DNA from 2 places in the Shimazuella sp. NTD250 genome. Region 2 is predicted to be linked to the other one. Evidence: riboswitches for the same ligand, from Rfam matches in the RefSeq annotation. Region 2 holds a riboswitch; the other holds the start of a gene.
The links. Region 2 has a riboswitch for S-adenosylmethionine ahead of AC5WOF_RS08155 (2,3-diketo-5-methylthiopentyl-1-phosphate enolase). Riboswitches for the same ligand answer to the same signal wherever they lie in the genome.

Region 1: linked by a shared signal. The riboswitch ahead of AC5WOF_RS07410 (aminotransferase class I/II-fold pyridoxal phosphate-dependent enzyme) and the one ahead of AC5WOF_RS08155 (2,3-diketo-5-methylthiopentyl-1-phosphate enolase) in region 2 are both predicted to bind S-adenosylmethionine.

What each region holds. Positions count from the first base shown of each region.
Region 1 covers NZ_JCAJZS010000002.1:495,550-505,225, forward strand. Annotated here, with positions in the region: gene AC5WOF_RS07365 (hypothetical protein) at 1-142, shown strand, start outside; gene AC5WOF_RS07370 (hypothetical protein) at 341-508, opposite strand; gene AC5WOF_RS07375 (beta/gamma crystallin-related protein) at 1,006-1,356, shown strand; gene AC5WOF_RS07380 (DUF421 domain-containing protein) at 1,616-2,305, shown strand; gene AC5WOF_RS07385 (helix-turn-helix domain-containing protein) at 2,515-2,733, opposite strand; gene AC5WOF_RS07390 (DUF2975 domain-containing protein) at 2,744-3,223, opposite strand; gene AC5WOF_RS07395 (hypothetical protein) at 3,504-3,689, shown strand; gene AC5WOF_RS07400 (helix-turn-helix domain-containing protein) at 3,788-3,988, opposite strand; gene AC5WOF_RS07405 (excalibur calcium-binding domain-containing protein) at 4,153-4,419, opposite strand; gene AC5WOF_RS07410 (aminotransferase class I/II-fold pyridoxal phosphate-dependent enzyme) at 4,532-5,686, opposite strand; SAM riboswitch class I at 5,768-5,871, opposite strand; gene AC5WOF_RS07415 (M24 family metallopeptidase) at 6,060-7,247, opposite strand; gene AC5WOF_RS07420 (alkaline phosphatase family protein) at 7,297-8,769, shown strand; gene AC5WOF_RS07425 (hypothetical protein) at 8,821-9,519, shown strand; gene AC5WOF_RS07430 (winged helix-turn-helix transcriptional regulator) at 9,552-9,676, shown strand, end outside.
Region 2 covers NZ_JCAJZS010000003.1:16,116-25,791, forward strand. Annotated here, with positions in the region: gene AC5WOF_RS08105 (BglG family transcription antiterminator) at 1-1,107, shown strand, start outside; gene AC5WOF_RS08110 (PTS mannitol transporter subunit IIA) at 1,109-1,546, shown strand; gene AC5WOF_RS08115 (mannitol-1-phosphate 5-dehydrogenase) at 1,548-2,708, shown strand; gene AC5WOF_RS08120 (hypothetical protein) at 3,016-3,417, opposite strand; gene AC5WOF_RS08125 (GNAT family N-acetyltransferase) at 3,599-4,039, shown strand; gene AC5WOF_RS08130 (hypothetical protein) at 4,173-4,628, shown strand; gene AC5WOF_RS08135 (hypothetical protein) at 4,685-4,894, shown strand; gene AC5WOF_RS08140 (1,2-dihydroxy-3-keto-5-methylthiopentene dioxygenase) at 5,241-5,765, opposite strand; gene AC5WOF_RS08145 (methylthioribulose 1-phosphate dehydratase) at 5,778-6,410, opposite strand; gene AC5WOF_RS08150 (2-hydroxy-3-keto-5-methylthiopentenyl-1-phosphate phosphatase) at 6,407-7,066, opposite strand; gene AC5WOF_RS08155 (2,3-diketo-5-methylthiopentyl-1-phosphate enolase) at 7,063-8,262, opposite strand; SAM riboswitch class I at 8,337-8,446, opposite strand; gene AC5WOF_RS08160 (pyridoxal phosphate-dependent aminotransferase) at 8,504-9,676, opposite strand, start outside.

The sequences.
Region 1 (9,676 bases), on a different contig from region 2:
CTTAAAACAAAATAAAACCAGACTACAACAATTGCTTGATCTTCCCGAAACTTTAGATAAAGAAGATATCAATCGAACTGCTTCAGAATCTAAAGATGATCCAACTGAGAACCAATCTATATTTGATTACTTAGACTTGTAGAACTACTTGATCTTGCCGAATGTTTTCGAAGAATATTAGTGGTAATGGAATTTTATGAATTCCGTGTCCCGCCAAATCTTCCTAGAGGATCAATCCGCCAATAAATCATTTAGAAAATTCTTGGCTTACTATTTCTGGATCATGCCATTTCATACATTATCCTTCCTCTGCTTGTCCAAATCTCTAACAAAAAAGGGGCTAACCACTCCCCACACGTTTTTTGGGCTCTTGTGTAATCCAACTTACAAACCTTGCAGGGTGCATATTGTTTTGTTCGAAATAAGGAGCAAATGCTTCATAGAAAGCTTGTTTGATATCTTTTGTTCCGTATATTTCCTTGCCTACGCTTAGTTTGGACTTCTTCAAACTAATCACCCCTTCCATTCAATGTATGCAGACATTCAATGCATAAAAGCATGTCTTATTTAAAATTTGCATCGAATATAACAGAAAGAATATTCAGACTTTTAATAACTGGCTTTTCCTACAAAATGATTTAGGTTTAGCAAAAATCCAACAAAGATCATCGCAGATAGGAAAAAGAAAGACAGCTTAATTGAACACGGGGTGAAAGCAGTTCAGCTGGAAAATATCTCAATAGAAAAGTTCGGAAAAGATATCTGTATCTCTGGATATCCCATAAAAAAAGTAAATAAAACGATTTTAAACCAATGCAAAGGTTGTTTATCCTCAACATTGGTTTTTTACTACTCCAAAAGAAATTTATTGTACTTTATCACAATATTCCTGACAAAAAACAACAGGATATCCTTTATGAAATTGATTTTATCGAATTTACACATTATTCGTTTTATATTATGATATTGAAAATGGAATAAATAATAATAAGAGAGGTTATTGTAATGAAAAAATTTATGATGTCAGTTTTTTCACTAGTATTACTAGGTAGTATTCTATTTCCCTTTCCATCCTTTGCTGCGTCAAAATCTTGTATCACTCTGTATCAACATATCAACTTTAAAGGAAAGTCAAAAACATTTTGCAATAACGTGAAAGATTTAAGAACATATAATTTTGATAACATAACTTCTTCACTTAAAACTACTAAACACAAAGGAATAAAGCTATTTCAATACCCTAATTATAAAGGAGATTATATAATTTTAGAAAAAGCTTCTGGAAACTCAAAAGCCCCTAATCTAAAAGAATTCGGATGGAACGATAAAATCTCATCATTTTATTTCATTAAATAACTGTGATAAAAACAAACCATGGTTATTTTATGATACCTGTTTAGCCATAACTAAGAATATGCCCAAAAACACCATTTTTGATCAAGTGAAAGGTGAGGTAAGGGAGCCAAACGACGAAGGGAAATACCTGATGAAGCGGAATTGGAGCCTAGATGAGTTATTAGAACGTTTTGGATTAGATATTATCTGGTATAGGATACTGGGGAATATGAGAAAATAAAGAAGTGTTAAATACTCGTCCTTTTATATGGGGTGAATGATGTCTGATCTATTAGAAACTACTATAAGAACCATATTATCTGTATTCTTACTCATGATAAGCATTCATATAGTTGGAAAACAACTCATTTCTCGTATGACCTATTTACATTATATTACTAGTATCTCTTTAGGTTCAATTGCAGCTAACCTCGCTTTTGAAACAAATCTCAACTTTTTTAATCTAACCGTTTCTTTTGTCATCTTTGTAGTCATTTCTGTTCTGTTGTCTCATCTTTCCTTAAAGAGTCGTACTTTAAAAAAATGGATTATTGGAAAACCTATTACCCTTATCGATAAAGGAAAAATTCTTGAAAAAAATCTATCTAAAATCAATATGAGCTTAGAAGTTTTGACTGAAAATCTAAGAAAAAAAGATATTTTTGATATGAATGAGGTAGAATGCGCAGTGCTGGAAATGGATGGTGGACTATCCGTTTTAAAAAAATCCATGTATCTTCCAGTAACTAGAAAAGATCTAGCATTGCAAAAATCTGACCTTTCCTATCCAATAGAATTGATTGTAGATGGAGAAGTCATATTCGAAAATTTAACAGGAAAAAATCTGACAATGAAGTGGTTAGAAAAAGAGTTGGTTAAACGAAAATTGGTACACCAAGATGTCAATTACATGATACTTGGTACAAATAATCAACTGTATATTGATCTATATCAAGATCACTTGAATTAATTGGGATGAAATATACGTTGCGAATAATGGAGAAAATTCCGCTCATAACATTAGAATAGTCAAAGCAGATAATAAACCCGCAAAAGAACATGAAGCATTACTTTGGAATTCTCTGAGTAAATAACATCAATAAACCCAAAGAAGGGATAGCCTAATGGCTATCCCTTAATTTTCTATCGACTCCCGATAAATAAATTTGTTGTCTGTTTTTAATGAGTGTATTCGTCGCTTTTGTACTCCAAAATATCACCTGGCTTACAATCCAGAGTCTTACATATCGCTCCTAATGTTGTAAAACGAACCGCTCTTGCTTTCCCATTTTTCAGAATAGAAAGATTCGCCATAGTAATCCCAACCCTCTCCGAAAGCTCCGTTACGCTCATTTTTCGTTTTGCTAACATCACATCAATATTAATAATAATAGTCATATCCTCCACCTCAGACCGTCAAATCATTTTCTGATTTTATGTTAATCGCTTCTTGTAGAAGCCGTTGAAGGATGGCAGCAAAAACGGCGACAACCAACGAAGCAAAAATGATGATGAATCCCAATAATCCAATAGGAGGGTCAACTTTCTTCGCTATATAATGAAAGAGCGGCAAGCCTAATACGTAAAAACCACTGATTGTAATCGCACAGCACTTTATGTTCTTCAACGCCTTTACAGATAATTCCGAGAACGCCGTGTTCTCGTCAATGTACCGTAAAAGATTGAAAGCCTGATAGAGAGCAAAGTAAAAAGGCACAGCCGCTCCATACATCACGATGAAAACGAGATATTTCATTGGGGCAATATTTGGATACAATTTTGCTGCGAAATTCGCCATATTGGGCACTAAAAATATACATAAAGTAAGAACCAGTAGTCCTATAATAAAAACAGCTATTTTTAAAAACAATGTAGTGACTTCTCTCAAAATAAACACCTCACTTATTTTTATGACAACATGATTTTAGCACGTAATTTATCGTTCTACAATAAATTAATATCGCTTTTTATTATGTTATTATTGTTATTGAAATATACTTATAATTTAGACAAAAATAAAAAACGTGAATCCTTGTGTGAATTTACGTTAAAAATGTATTGTGAAATTGATTTACCCCAAAAGAGAACCCGCAAGAATTATATCCCCTATCTTTCTTCTATAATTTATTAAAGGTTTTTCCTTATACCCAAGGACAGGAAAGCAGAACATGAAATCGAGTGAAGACCAAGCTAAGGACTATGCCAGTGGTACACGCGAGCTTCTTGGGATCGTTTCCAACTTTCCTGGTTCCGAAAACCATCCCGCTGTCACCAAAGCGATGAATGTTCTCGACGAACACAAGGGGATCACTCTCGCAGAGGCACATGACAAGGGAGGCCAGAGTCAAAATTGACCAATCTTCATCCCCAAGACGGATTCACTATCTCTTGGTATCCACCACTGAGACGGTGAAACAGTCGCCTATTTTTTGGCTCTTTTACCTTTTATCAGCTACAACCATAAACACAAACTCCAAATTGTTTGTATCATTTTGCAAAAGGTACATATGACATTACTGATGTGGTTGCGAACGGTTTTCTCACTGATAAACAATTGACCGGCGATGTCTTTGGTGGTCTTATCCTGAACCAATAACTCAAATACTTCCCTCTCCCGATTGGTAAGCAGGGTTTTCCCCTTCTGATTGTGCAACTTCTATGCCACCCTTCCTTGCTCGAGCAATTAGATATGAGGGTCAGGGATACAGTCAAGTTATCTTATGAGACCATATACCTATAGGTGAGAGCAAAAAAGGGATTTTAAGCAAAAATGGGTGTTAAGCATCGAAAATGCCACTCATGATGAGTGGCACTTGTTTATCGTTCACATGCGATTAAATCTTTATCGCGATCTAATCTTTTGTTTGCGTCATAGATGACTTTTGATACATATGGTTTATAATACGTTTTTCCGCCTTTATTTTTTGTGGTGGAATAGCGTGCAACTCCACCTTTATATATTTTGTTCAACTCTGTACAGTTTTTATATACTTTAACAGTTGTTTTTGCATCAACTAATGTAGTAGAAGCAGAGAAAGCAATGATAAGCCCTAAAGCCAAACCATATGTTAATAATTTTTTCATGTAGGTTGTATTCCTCTCATCTGGTGTCTCTTTTATCATAATTCAGATTAATATGAAATTTATCATTTTTTTGTGTCTATTATACGTCTAATAGAGTATATTATGTCATTGTTCAAGAATGATATTCATTAGCATGCGATAAGGCTTGTTCCAAATCTGCACGCAAATCATCTATATGCTCTATTCCTACTGATAAACGAAGTAATCGATCACAAACTCCTACTTTTAGCCGAATTTCCTCTGGTATATCTGCATGTGTTTGTGTCGCTGGATAAGTAATTAGGCTCTCTACCCCACCTAAGCTTTCTGCAAAAGTAATCAATTTCAAGTGATGCAAAAACGGTCGGATAAGATTAGCATCAGCTAGTCGAAAGGACAGCATACCTCCAAATCCACTAGCTTGTTTTAGGTGTGTATCTTTTCCCTTTTCATCGAGAGCTGGATAATATACTTCTCCCTTGATCAACGGATGCTCACGAAGAAAATGTGCTAACTGTAGAGCATTTTCTTCATGACGATCCATCCGTAAAGCGAGTGTTTTCATCCCCCTCATCAACAAGTAGCAGTCATGAGGTCCTAAACTTGCCCCTATGGCGTTATGCAAGTATCTTACACGCTCTGATAATTCAGATCCTTTTGTCACGATCAGACCAGCGAGTACATCATTATGACCACCTAAATACTTCGTTGCACTATGAATGACGATATCAGCACCTAATTCAATCGGACGTTGGTAGTATGGGGTCAAAAAAGTGTTATCCACAATAGTTATGATCTGATGTCTGCGAGCTAGGCTGCAAAGCGCTTGTATATCAGCGACCTGCATCAATGGGTTGGTAGGTGTTTCGATAAAAATAGCTCGTGTGTTGGCCTGGATGGAACTTTCTACATCCTCAAGATTACGCAAATCTACATAAGTGAAGTCCAAACCGAAGCGTCGAAGGTTTTCTTCAAACAATCGATAAGTTCCTCCATAAAGATCAAGAGAGACGATCAAATGATCTCCTTGTGAAAACAATCCCATTACCGTTTGAATGGCTGCCATTCCTGAACTACAAGCAAAACCTTCATCTCCTTGTTCTAATCTTGCAATGCTTTCTTGCAGCACATCTCGGGTCGGATTAGCTGTCCGCGTATAGTCATAACCTGTACTTACCCCACCAACGTGTTCATAAGCAGTTGCAAAATAAACTGGAAAATTAATAGCTCCTGTCTTCGGTTCCTTTCTACAGCCTATCTGCGCTAATTCCGTCTCCATTTTTTTCATTTGTTCATCCTCCTGACCCATTTCCTCACATAAAAAACCTCTTCTCCTAAGAGAAGAGGCTGGTTTTCGACACCGCTTCTTCTCTTATCTTCCAGGAATTCCTGCAGGATTTGGCACCTTATTGATCAAGATCAATTGGTTGCCGGGCTTCATCGGGCCAGTCCCTCCGCCACTCTTGATAAGAGAAAATCTTTAAATATAATATTTATTTATTTTTATCAAACTAATTTTATCATATATATTACTTTTCTATCAATGTTGGTGAAATAATCATCTATCTATAGAAATCATGGATAGGCAGCTACAACCCTATCCATGATTGGATGTCTAGTTATTGGGTTAAAAATACTATTTCCTTGCAGTCAAAGCCTTTTTAAATAGTGATGACATCTTCGCTAGAAATGGATAGAGATACTAATCCATTACTTTTGACGACATATGTATTTTCTATTCCGACAACACCCCTGCCAGGAAACGTGAATTTAGGCTCGATTGCAATGACCATATTCTCTTGTAAGGGTTGTTGAAATCCTTTTGCCAAAATGGGGAACTCGTCAATTTCCAAACCTACTCCATGTCCCAAAAATTTCGCTTGATCTTCCCCAAATCCCATAAAATGAGCTTGTAAACCAGCATCTTCCACTATTTTTAAAGCATGCTGATATAAACTCTCCCATGTAACTCCTGGTTTTCCTAACTGTTCTACAGCACGCAAAAGGTTTCGACTTACTTCATATGCTTGTACCAGATCGTCTTCAAGTGTACCAATGACAGCTATTCGAGTTTGATCAATCATATAGCCTTCTACTACTGTGCTAAAGTCGAGTAAAATTGGTTCGTTTTGAGCTAATTTTTTGAAACTTGCACCTTGTGGACTAGCAACTGTCAATCCTAAGCCGCCAGCAGGACCATCAAAATAAGTCGGGGTTGCTGCTGCCGCACCAGAAGCTACCATCCCCAGTGACAACTCTTGGTTGTAACCTCGCATTCGATTGAGATTTATATTTCCACGTACTCGTAAATATTGCTCCATTTTCGCTGCTAATTGTACTTCTGTCATACCTATTGATATCCAAGCAGGCAATTGTTGAATAACTTCATCTACTAATATAGCAGCCTGCTGAATCTGCGCTAGCTCGTAGTTTGATTTTACTGCACGCTGCAAGCGAATAATAGGAGAGATGTCTTTGATTTCTGTATCTAGCATCTGCTGATAACGAACACCTAACTGATAAGGTAACACATCAAGTTCCAATCCTAATGTATTAGGTTTACCAAAACGAGCCTGTATACGCTCTCCTAATGTTCTCATTCTCCCTAATGGCTCCACTTCAATAGAACTTTCCTCTGTTGCACGAACAACGCTTTTTTTCACATAAAACACAGGATCTTCTGAATCAGGAACATAGAGTAAACCGTTTTGCATAGATCCTGTGTAGTAGAAAAGGTCTACATTTTGTGTAATAAGAGCTGCCGGAATTTCATGCTTGCGTAGTCCCGATTGTAAACACTCGATTCGAGTAGTTATTTCTTTTTTAGAAATTTTTGTAAGAAAATCCATTACAATCACCCTTTACATAGAAGGAATTTTTTGGTGGAAAGATAATTATATGGTTGAACAGATGAAGGAGGGAACTTTCATTATACATAAACCAATTATATGCTTGTTAATCGACACCTTAATGGACACCCCGTTACAAGAAGAAATCCAAGCGGGTCGGGCTCCCACTCTACAGTTTCTACGTGATAATGGAACTTATTTTCCTAGAGTAGTCAGTACATTTCCTACAATGTCTGTGTCTATTGATACTACCATGTTAACAGGTGAACCTCCCAACAAACATGGAATTTATGGTCTTACCTATTATCATTCCCAGCAAAAAAAAGTGTTCAACTTTGGTACTGGCCCAAAAGAAATTTTATTTTTCGGACTGAAACGTGTGCTCCATGCTGCAATCATGCAATTAAATCAAAAATTAATAAGCAGAGATGTGGAAACTATTCACGAAGCAACAGAAAAGCCTACTGCTTCTATTAATTCAATGATTTACCGCGGCAACCAACCCGCAACACTAAAAACGCCTTGGTTAGCATGGCTGTTTGGTTTGCTACCTAGAAATGTGGAAGCATCTGTACCATCATATTTCTCATTCGGCTCTCTTTTCAACATAACAAAAAAGCCGCTTCCAAAAACCCCATTGTCTAAATTTGGTATGAATGATCATTTTTCATCGATAGAAATTATCTCCCTAATCGAAGAAGACAAATTACCACCCCTTTCTCTCGTTTATTTCCCAGGAAATGACACGATTGTACATAAAAAAGGAACATCTGAAGGAAAAGGGATAAAAAAAGTCGATGAAGAGATCAGTCCCATTTTAAATGCCTTTGGTTCATGGGAAGAAGCTATTCAAAAATGTAATTTCATCGTTCTAGGGGATAGTGGTCAGACCAACATGATGAAAAAAGATACTTATGTAGACCTACGAAAAACACTACAACCTTATTCGATTATGCCACTTTCAAGAGATACACCAAAACCGCAAGACCAACTCATCACTTGTGTAAATGAGCGAATGAGTTATATAACTATTTTGGATGATAAAATATCTTATCAAGACATAGTCCGTTTATGTAAGACCGAAAAAAAATTAGATGTAATTGCATGGCAGTCAGAAGATAAATGGATCCATGTAGTAAGCGGACAAACCGATGGAGCTTTAAGCTTCCGACCAGATGGAGATTACACAGATGAATATAATCAAAAATGGCAGCTTGAAGGAGATATTTCTATTTTAGACTTGACACTGGATGATCATCAAATCCAGTATGGTCTCTATCCTGACGCATTATCCCGTTTAGCGGGAGCAATGGACCCTGCAAGTCGAAATGTAATTATTACCATATCTCCCGGTTACGAGTTAATAGGAAAAGCCTCACCTAAACATAAAGGAGCTTCCCATGGTTCCTTACATCATTTAGATTCCCTTGTACCTATGATTGTAACAGGCATGGATCATCAACCAGAACACCTACGCCTTATTGACTTAAAAAAATGGTTTCTTAAATTGTTACAGGAATGAGCCAAGCCTCCCCGTTCATAAATGTAAAAAAACAGGAAACGGGGAGTTTTTATGTCTATTTTACAAACCAAAAGTAATATTCAATTCGATTGGGAGAAATATTGGCCATATCTATCTCCTCTTTACCTGTCCTTTTTAGAGTTAGAACGTGATCCTTACTACTCTTTTTTACCTGAGGAAGAGTTGGAAGACTATCTTCAGAAAGCTATTCATATAGGAGAACAAACAGCAAAGCGATATATGGACATGAATCATCTCGATTTTTTTAATCATGTGCTAAAAGAAGATATTCGTATTCGTTTACTAGATCAACATCCTGAGCAATCTACCATTCGAGCACAATATCATAAAAAAAAGCAAACCATTTTCATCTATAAAAATTCAATGAGAGAAATTCAACAATTTATATCAAAAGAAATCGGAAACATTCTCCAAATTGATTTAATCGCATTACATGCTTACCATGAATGGTTTCACCATTTGGAAGAAACAACAATCGGAAGAACAGATGAAAAGTTCCGACCTGTTGTCCTGAAACAGAGAGGGCCATTTTTAGTAAAACGGTCTCTTTTGAGACTACGTGAGATAGCTGCCCATTCCTTTACACAAACCGCACTTGGTTTAAATTGGTCCCCGTTGCTTCTTGATCAATTTCGTTATTTATTAACAAAAGGATATTCCAATACACAAATTAGAGAGTGTTTTCAAGACACGAAGCGTACATACTATGCTATAATAAATAAAAAATAAGTCGCTAACTGTTAAGAAGTGGAGGGAATTCGGTGGAAAGCTGCATCTGTCCTAAATTTGAAGCTGCAATTGAAATTTTAGCAAAAAAATGGACGGGTCTTATCTTGCGGGTTCTCATGGAGGAAAAACGCCGTTTTCGTGATATCCGGGAGCATAT
Region 2 (9,676 bases):
TTATTTGAAGGTTTGGTACTACATTTAAAACCGGCATTATTTCGGATGAAGCAAAAAATGAGAATTAGCAACCCTTTACTGGATAAAATCAAGCGAGATTATGTTGAACTCTTTTCTCTAGTGAAACAAGCAATGGGTACGGTATTTGATGATTTACTCGTTCCGGATGAGGAAATAGGCTATATTGTTATGCATTTTGGTGCTGCCATGATGGGAAATAAGTATGATGTGTATCTTAAGACACTAGTCATTTGTTCAAGTGGAATTGGGACTTCAAAACTATTAGCAACTAAATTACAAAAAGAGTTTCCTGAGTTGAAACAAATCGACAATATTTCTGCAATGGAATATAAGAAGATGAAAAAAGATCACGACTACCAGCTAGTCATTTCAACGATTCCGCTTCCAGATATTGATTTGGAACAAATCGTCGTTTCTCCTTTTTTAACAAATGAGGAGATTCATCGAATTCGTTCCTATATCAACCAATATAAAATGGTACATGGTTCAGAAAGGGCATTTTCTGTTTCTTTTCGTGGGGAATTACCTATTAAAAATAGATCCTCATTTATAAAGGAAATGAAAAATATGAAAGAATATGCAAATACAATCGCGATCATTCTGGAAGGTTTCGAATTAATTAATCTAAGTTCACACCAATCAATAGAAAAGATTTTATATCAAGCCTGTAAGAGACTTTTTGAACTGCGGAAAATCGAACATCCTGATAGGATCGTAAGAGAAATACTGGAAAGACAGAGAGCAGGAGCATTGGGTATTCCAGGGACAGCAATGGGTTTATTCCATACACGATCATCTCATGTTTTAGAACCTAATCTCTCGGTTTATAGGTTACATGAGCCAATTGAGGTGGAGGGGATGGATATGGATGTCGTGAAGATGGAATCACTTATCTTGCTTTTATCCCCCTTAGAATTGTCTGAACAAGGATTGGAAGTGTTGAGTCATATTAGCTCGATGTTAATTGAAAACGATGAAAACATCTCTATTTTTCAATCCAATGAAGCAAAAAAAGTGACCGATCTTCTGATCACAAGATTTGACCAATTTTTAGATGAAAAAAGAAAGCAACCTAGGAGTGAATAAGATGTCAAGATCGATTTTATCAACAGAAAACATTTTATTAAATCAACATGTTGAAACAAAGGAAGAAGCTATTCGATTAACAGGGAGTATCCTCGTGGAAAAACAATATGTGGATGCAGATTATATTGAGAAAATGTTGGAAAGAGAAAAATTGACCTCTACCTACATGGGGAATTTTGTGGCAATACCTCATGGTACAGAGGACTCGAAGCAATTTGTAAAAGAATCGGGAATATCTTTTGTTCAAGTTCCTCAGGGTGTAGATTTTGGTGCAGGAAACATGGTAAAACTGCTTATTGGTATTGCAGGGAAAAATGATGAACACATAGAGATCTTATCGCAAATTGCTATCGTTTGTTCCGAAGAAGAAAATATTGAGAAACTAGTTGCAGCAAAAACTCCAGAAGAGATAATGTCTATTTTTGAAGAGGTGAACTAACATGCTGGCAGTCCATTTTGGTGCAGGAAATATCGGTAGAGGATTTATTGGCAATTTATTATATCATTCTGGATACGAAACGTGTTTTATTGATGTGAATGAGGAAATGGTAAATACAATAAATAAGAAAAAACAATACCGTGTGGTGCTTGCAGAGCCCTCTCAAAAAGAAGTTATGATTAAAAAGGTTAGAGCGATCAATAGTGAACATAACCCAGAGAAAGTAATAGAAGCTATTGCCAAAGCAGATCTCGTAACAACTGCCATTGGCCCCACCATACTCCCTTTAATCGCCAATTTAATTGCGGATGGATTGTGCGAACGGATGGAACAATCAGAAAAGCCTCTCAATATTATCGCTTGTGAGAATATGATTGGTGGAACTTCTCTGTTAAAAGAAAAAGTTTATGAAATTATACCTGAAAAGGATAGAGAACAATTCAACCGGCAATTTGGTTTCCCAGATTCAGCAGTTGATCGGATTGTACCTAATCAAGTAAATGAAGACAAACTCATGGTTAAAGTAGAATCTTTCTATGAGTGGGTGGTAGATGAGACGAAAATAGTGGGTGAAAAACCACCGATTAATGGGATTACGTATGTGTCAGACCTTGTACCGTATATAGAAAGAAAACTATTTACAGTAAACACAGGACATGCATTGGCAGCGTACCTAGGTTATTTATTTGGAATGGAGACAATTAATCAGGCAATGGAAAATCCACAAGTTAGCAGACTGGTGGAGGGAGCTTTAGAAGAAAGCGGAGAGTTTCTCATTCAAAAATATGGATTCAACTCGAACGAACACACGAATTACATTCACAAAATCATTTCACGTTTTCAAAATCCTTTTATTGTCGATGAGGTAACACGGGTAGGGCGTTCTCCTATTCGAAAATTAGGTTCAAATGACCGTCTTGTCAGCCCAGCGAGGCAATATTTAGAAATTATGGGAAGAGAACCGGTGTTTTTATTAAAAGGAATTGCAGCTGCCTTTTTATATGATTTTTCAAATGATAGAGAGGCTGTTCAAGTTCAAAATACTATTATTGAATTAGGCATTGAAGAAGCGATTGAAAAATACACAGAGCTTTCTCCCGCCTCTTTATTGTTTAAAGGGATTATGGAACAATATGATCTATTAAAAATAAGAAAGAAATAATTTGAACAAAGCATTGGATATTGGCCGAGTTTTTTATATTGTAGAGGTTGTTGCATAAATAAGATTGAGCACAGGATAAAGTCGCTTGATGTGAGTGTTTCGCGTCTGTTGTTGAAAAAACACAAAGGACGCTCCACCCACCCAAAGCGAGACTAGGGGCACAGCGACGTAGCGAGACTTGTGCCCTTGTCTGAGGTGCACATCTGAATAATGCAACAGCTTTTGTAGTTAGACTGATGAGAATGAGACCTTCCAGGTGATCAATAATAATCGCCTGGAAGTTAATTTTCTACTCTACGTTTGATATTTAGGTTTCATCTAATAATATTTGATATAAGCAATCTTGGTTCATTTGGGTGGTCATCATTTTCTTAAGACTTATGTGCTCCGTATGGGTAATGGGGAGAGTTTCCGTTTCAATTTCACTTCGAAAAAAGTGAATATGAATAAATATATTTTTCGTGTATTTCGCTAATCTGTTAAAATAGTTCAGGACATCTGCCCGAAATCCGTACATTTGATTTTCTGTTTTTTCATAAAGTTCACAAGAACATACTTCTGTAGTCAGAAAGTATGTTTGAAAAGTATGGGGGACAAGTGCTCGGAAAGATTTATTTCTGTTTGGAAGAAGCTCTAAATTAGAAGATAGCATCATATACGCCTTATGATGGGTGTTGGATTTAACAGCGAAAGAGATATAATAACACATGTTTTATACTAGTCCTCCTTAGCAGATTGTATTATTATATACAAAAAAAGAATAATAAAACGGAAAAGTCACGAAAATGAAAAGAGATTTTCATTTCCTAATAGTAATATTTATTAATAGTTGTTATGCGATTGGAACAGTGAGTTATAATACTATAAAATCTATGGATTAGGAGCCGAGCATGCTAACTATTAGGCGCATTAAACCGAGTGATACATACCATTTGCGACACACAATTTTACGACCTAACCAATCGATAGAAGATTGCATGTATAAAGGCGACGAAGACAACTCTACTATTCATCTAGGTGTATTTTGGGAAGGAAAATTAATTAGCATAGGTACTTTTCTGCAAGCTTCTTATCCGGGGCTAGGTGGAGATCTTCCTTATCAACTGCGTGGAATGGCCACCGATCCAAATTATCGCCGGCAAAAAGCAGGGAGTATGTTAATGGCTCATGCGGAATTACTATTAAAAGAAAAAAACTGCGATTTACTTTGGTGTAATGCACGTTATAACGTAAAGGATTATTATGCACATATGGGTTTCCAGGAGCATGGGGAAGTATTTGAAATCGACCCCATTGGACTGCATGTAGTCATGTTTAAAAATCTAGTCTAAAAAGAGAGGAGAGTCCCTTCACTAAAAATAAGTCGAATTATTCCAATTAATGGTAAAATAAAAGCGTCATTTTTGTATGCTAATATTTGGGAACATACAAGAAGTAGAAGCAAAATTATAAGAAGGGGAAATTATGGGGAAACACATTTGGTATACTTTCATTCGTAAACTCATTGTATTTGGTTTGATAACGATTATAGGATTGCTAAGTGGTTTTGGAGCAAGTCTCATCTTTGGAGGCCCTGCTGTATGGATTGGGATCAGCGCTACTGTGATGATCGTTATCTCCATCACGCTGCTCATGACTGTGGTAAGTTTGATTGTTGATGGAGTTTTGATCAGGGCTGGTGAATGGAAGCGGTGGGTTCATCTACTGCTTATTATTGTCTCTACCTTCCTATTGGTATATTATTACTTTTTGGATAAAGGTATCTTTTTGGACTTGCCAGAGTTTAAAATACTCAGTCAAATTGTATTATATGGTTCGATTGTGTTGTCCTTTTTCTATTGGGGAGTAGATGAGTGGACTGCGAAGTTTATGAAAAATCGTTTCAATAGAATAAGAGAAGAGAAACAGACCAAAATCTGAGCTTTCCGGCTCAGGTTTTTTATATAATATTAGCAAAGTGGAGCAGGAGTGATTTTTTGAACACCATACTCATTGTAGAAGATGATAAGGAAATTAGTAGTCGTTTGCAGTCGATGTTAACCAAAAATGGATATGAGGCTTATTGTGTGGATGATTTTGAAAATATCAATATCATTGCGAGCGAGAAAATCCATGGTTTAACTCGTGAGATGAAAGTGATCGTTGGACGAGGAGAAGGAGTTTTCCTTCACCAATCCAACCTTTGAAAAAATAACTTTACAAACAAATATTCGCATGGTAATATATGTCTAGTCGCTTCAGACGAAAACCAAGTTGTCGCGGCAAAGAGGAAATCAACATACATAAACCGTGGGACACACGGGGTTAGCTTGGTAATGAAATAGTCAAGAGTCTATCGTCCCAAGAATCCTACGGCTATAGCCGTATGGAGTGTCAAGATGGATATTATTGGTGTAGATAAAATTGTTTGTAGTCGAATTGTTCTATTTAAGGTAGTACCAGTGAACGTGTCGTTATCTCTATTTGCAAGATTCTCTTATCTAGTAGTACCAAAAAGAGATGTATTATGAAAAACAGAACTGAGTGAAATACTCAGTTCTGTTTTTCATAAATGGGAACCCAGCCTTCTTTTCCTTTAAAAATCCGAACAGCTACTACTTGTTTGTCCTCCATTAAAGTAAAGTAATGGCGGTAGTTTTCCGGTACGGAAATGAGGTCTCCAGGTTCTAACTCTACATCGACGAATCGTCCGTTCGGTCCTTCGATTGCAAAAATACCATGACCACTCACAATAAAACGAACTTCATCATCAGTATGATGGTGTTCTTTAAGGAAGTTGTTCAGCAACTCATCTAGATTTGGAGTATTTGGAGATAAAGAGATAACATCTTCTGTCGCATAACCACGACGTGCAGATAAATCATCGATTTCTACTCGAAAAGTTTGGATAATCTCTGCTTTTTCGCTGTCTGATAGATCATATTTTTCTTGAAGGTGGTTAGGAAGCTTTGTAATGTTCCAATGTTCATAGATGACGCCTTGGCTTTCCAAATACTTACTCACTGCTTGTTGATTGGAAACACGTTCTTCGTTGTCATGAAAACATAACTGTGCCATGTTAACACACTCCTAAATGTATTGGATTTTAGATGAAACTATCATTTGTAATTTTACTTGATAGGAGAAGAGGAACTCGAAGGCCTCTAAATGCTTTTTTGCTTCAAATCCATTTTTGCCCCAAGCCGTAATACCATGATTTCGAATCAGTACGCCGGGAACTGGAGGTCGGATAGCATTGCCAAACAAAGCAGCTAGTGCTTTAAGATCAGCAAGGTTTTCGATAATGGGTACTACAATTTGGGCATCTTGTTCCCAAATACCAAATGCTTTAATCAGCTCTTGATTGCGGATCACAACTTGTCCTTGGTCACCGTAGATTTCAGAGATAATATTATTGTCGACAGTATGGACATGTAAGCAACATCCAGCACTCGTGCGTTTATATACCTCTACATGTAATGCTGTTTCAGCAGAGACTTTTGTATTCGTTTCTTCTACTGGATTTCCTTGTTCATCGACCAATATAAAATCATCAGGTGTACGCTTTGTTTTATCTTTACCGCTTGCAGTGACCAAAAAGGTAGTAGGGTTAGTAGTTACCTTAATCGATAGGTTGCCACTGGTGCCGGGAAACCAGTTTCTTTCAGCCAATTCTTGCTTGATCGATGAGATTTCTTCAAGGCGTGTTAGTAAGAGACTCATACTGACTTAACCCCTTTTAAATCTTGGATAATTTCTGTGAATTGCTCAAATGGAGTATAAGGTATTTGTAATTCTTCACATTTTTTGCTTAAGAAATCTCTTGCATAGACACGATCAGCAAGTTTGGCAGCTTGTAAGTCTGTGATTGAATCCCCGATGACGATTTTCTCGTATTTCGTGCCGTCAAATTGGCGTAGAATGGAAGGTTTGCAACATCCACAATCATTGGAACAATGGGTATCACAGACATGTGGCCAAATAATTTCAATTGTTTCCTTCGAAAAATCACTTGCATTACAGTAAATGAGATCTCGATCTATATAGCGATCTAAGATCGGATATACAAAAAAATCAATGCCGCCAGAAACGATATAAAGAGGGATATTCTGTTTTTTTGTGAAGGCAACAAATTCAGCAAATCCAGCTCGAATAATACCAATTTCTTTTACATACTGGATGATTTCTTCTTTGAGCGTACTTGGTAACAAGGAAAACATTTTGCCTACACCTTCTTTGACAGATAGGCTTTGGCTTAACACTTTGTCTTTGAGTGTTTCCCATTGTGGAGGGGCAAAGTGTTTCATAATGGATACGATGTTATCAGATTGAGTGATTGTTCCATCAAAATCACAAAAGATAATCGGTTGTTTGCTCATTTTCCTGTATCACCCCATAGTTGAAGTGCTGCTGCAAGTTCATGGTGTGTTTGGGCTGCTTCTTTTAGCGGAATGCCTTTTTGAACAGCTTGGATAGCTTGCCGAAATGCTTTTCCACCAGCAGATGCACCGTCTGGATGTCCATGTACGCCGCCGCCGGCATTGATCACAGTATTCACCCCAAAATCCTCGATCAGCTTTGGAACAAGCGCTGGATGGATTCCAGCAGATGGTACAGGCAGTGCTCTTTTCCATGTTTCATGTGGGGAAGTCAGTTCTCGTGCTATCCCTAAAGCTGCGTCTTTTTCGAGTGCTACACTTCCATAAGGTGACGGAAATAGGACCAAATCAGCGCCTGCTGCGCGCAATAATTTCCCATACCACAATGGTGCGCTTACTCCATAGTGAGCAGATGCAGTCACTGCACCACCAAACGCGGGATGTGCCAAAATAGGGATACAGATATCTTTGTCTTCTGCTAACGCTTGCAACGTGTCCAAGCCATATGTAAACACATTGAACAACAATGCGGTGGCTCCTAGCTGGACTGCTCTTTTTGCTTTTTCCAATAGTTCAGTAGAACGACCAGTAAGATTTACAGCATATAATGTCGTTTCTCCTGTTTCGTGTTCGGTTTCTTGAAGTATTTTTTTGGCAGCATCGATTCGTTGCTCAAAAGGTGTAGCTGGGTTGTCGAATAAGATCTCATCGTCTTTTACGATATCAACACCGCCAAGTGCCTGTGCTCGTAGTTGCTGTTTGAAGAAAGTTAGGTCTCTGCCGAGAATGCCTTTAAAAATACTCATCAACAATGGTCGATCCGAAACTTCTAGTAGATTGCGAACACCTAGGTTTCCAAAGGTAGGTCCAGGAAAACGCCCTTCTAATTCTGGTGTGAAATCGAGATCTACTAGCTTTACTTTTCCATCAAGGGATAATTTCCCAAATACAGTTGTGAGGATGGCAGGAATATCAGCGGAAAAGTTGACCGCTGGATAAGAAATAGTGATCAGACTTTGATCGTCAGAGATTTCATTTACAGAAATGACTTCTCCTTTGTGTTTCGCCAGTTGTGTTTGATCTACCTCAGGTAAGTTTGTCCATGAACCGACAGTTAGTCCAAGGGCGATTTGTTCTGCTTTTTCTAGTATATTTCCCTTGTTTGGTACTAAATAAGTTGCAGTTGCCGCACCCATACCTTATCCCTCCTTTATCAAAAAAAGTGAAAAACCCTCTTCCAAGAGGAAGGGGGAATAGTTTACGCCACTTCCTCTTATCTTTCAGTTTGAAAACTGTAAGAATTAGCACCGTTTCTACCTATTGGGTAAATCGGTTGCCGGGCTTCATAGGGCTTGTCCCTCCGCCTGCTCTTGATAAGAGAATGTTTCATTTTATATGCAACAGTTAGTACGATTATGAATGAATATGATTTTTTTGTCAATGAAATAATGCCAACTGATCCAATCGGTAAACTGCTTCTTCCAATCGTTTTTCATCTGTGAGCAAACCTACTCGAACATAGCCTTCTCCCGCTTTTCCAAACCCTATGCCTGGGGCGACGGCAATATGTGCCTGATCTAAAAGTTTTGCCGCAAAAGTAGTGGATGTATACCCAGAAGGTACTGGAAGCCAGCAAAAGAAAGAACCTTTTGGCTGAGGGACATTCCATCCTATTTGTGTTAGACCGGAAATAAAGGTATTTCTGCGATTTTCATACGTTTGAACCAATTCTTTCACACAGTCTTGGGATTCTAAAAGAGCAGTAACTGCTGACTGCTGAATAGCCCCAAACAAACTGACATAAAAATGATCTTGCAGCAGTTCAATCGCTTGAATGACAGATCTATTTCCAAGTGCGAATCCAACCCGCCAACCTGCCATATTATAGGTCTTACTCAACGTATAGATCTCAATTCCAATTTCTTTTGCACCTGGAGTTTGTAAGAAACTTAGTGGTTTTTGTCCATCAAAACCAATTGCTCCATATGCAAAATCGTGAACCACACAAATACTGTTTTGCGTTGCAAGTTTTACGGTTTCGACAAAAAACTCTGGTGTTGCAATTGCAGCAGTTGGATTGTTAGGATAATTTAAAAACATTAGTCTTGCTTGTTCTAAAATATCTTGAGATATTTGATGAAAGTCAGGGAGAAATTGATTATCTGCTAAAAGTGGCATCATTTCCATATGGGCTCCTGACATGGCAATTCCTGACCAATAATCAGGATACCCGGGATCAGGTACCAATGCGACATCTCCTGGATTTAAAAAACATTGTGCGATTTCTACTAATCCTACTTTTCCGCCAAAAAGAATGGCTACTTCTGTTTCTGGATCGAGTGATACATGATATTCTCGTTGATAGTAGGCAGTAATTGCTTCTTTGAGAAAAGTAAATCCACGGAACGGAGAATACTTGTGAAATTGTGGATTTTCAGCTGCTAATTGTAAGGAATGAATAATATGATCAGGAGTAGGGAGATCAGGATTTCCTTGACCGAGATTGATGACATCTTTTCCTGCTTGCACATATCGATTAACATCAGCTACCAATTTGGCAAAAAATTGTTTGGGTAATGACTGTAGTCGATCAGCATATTGAAATGTTTG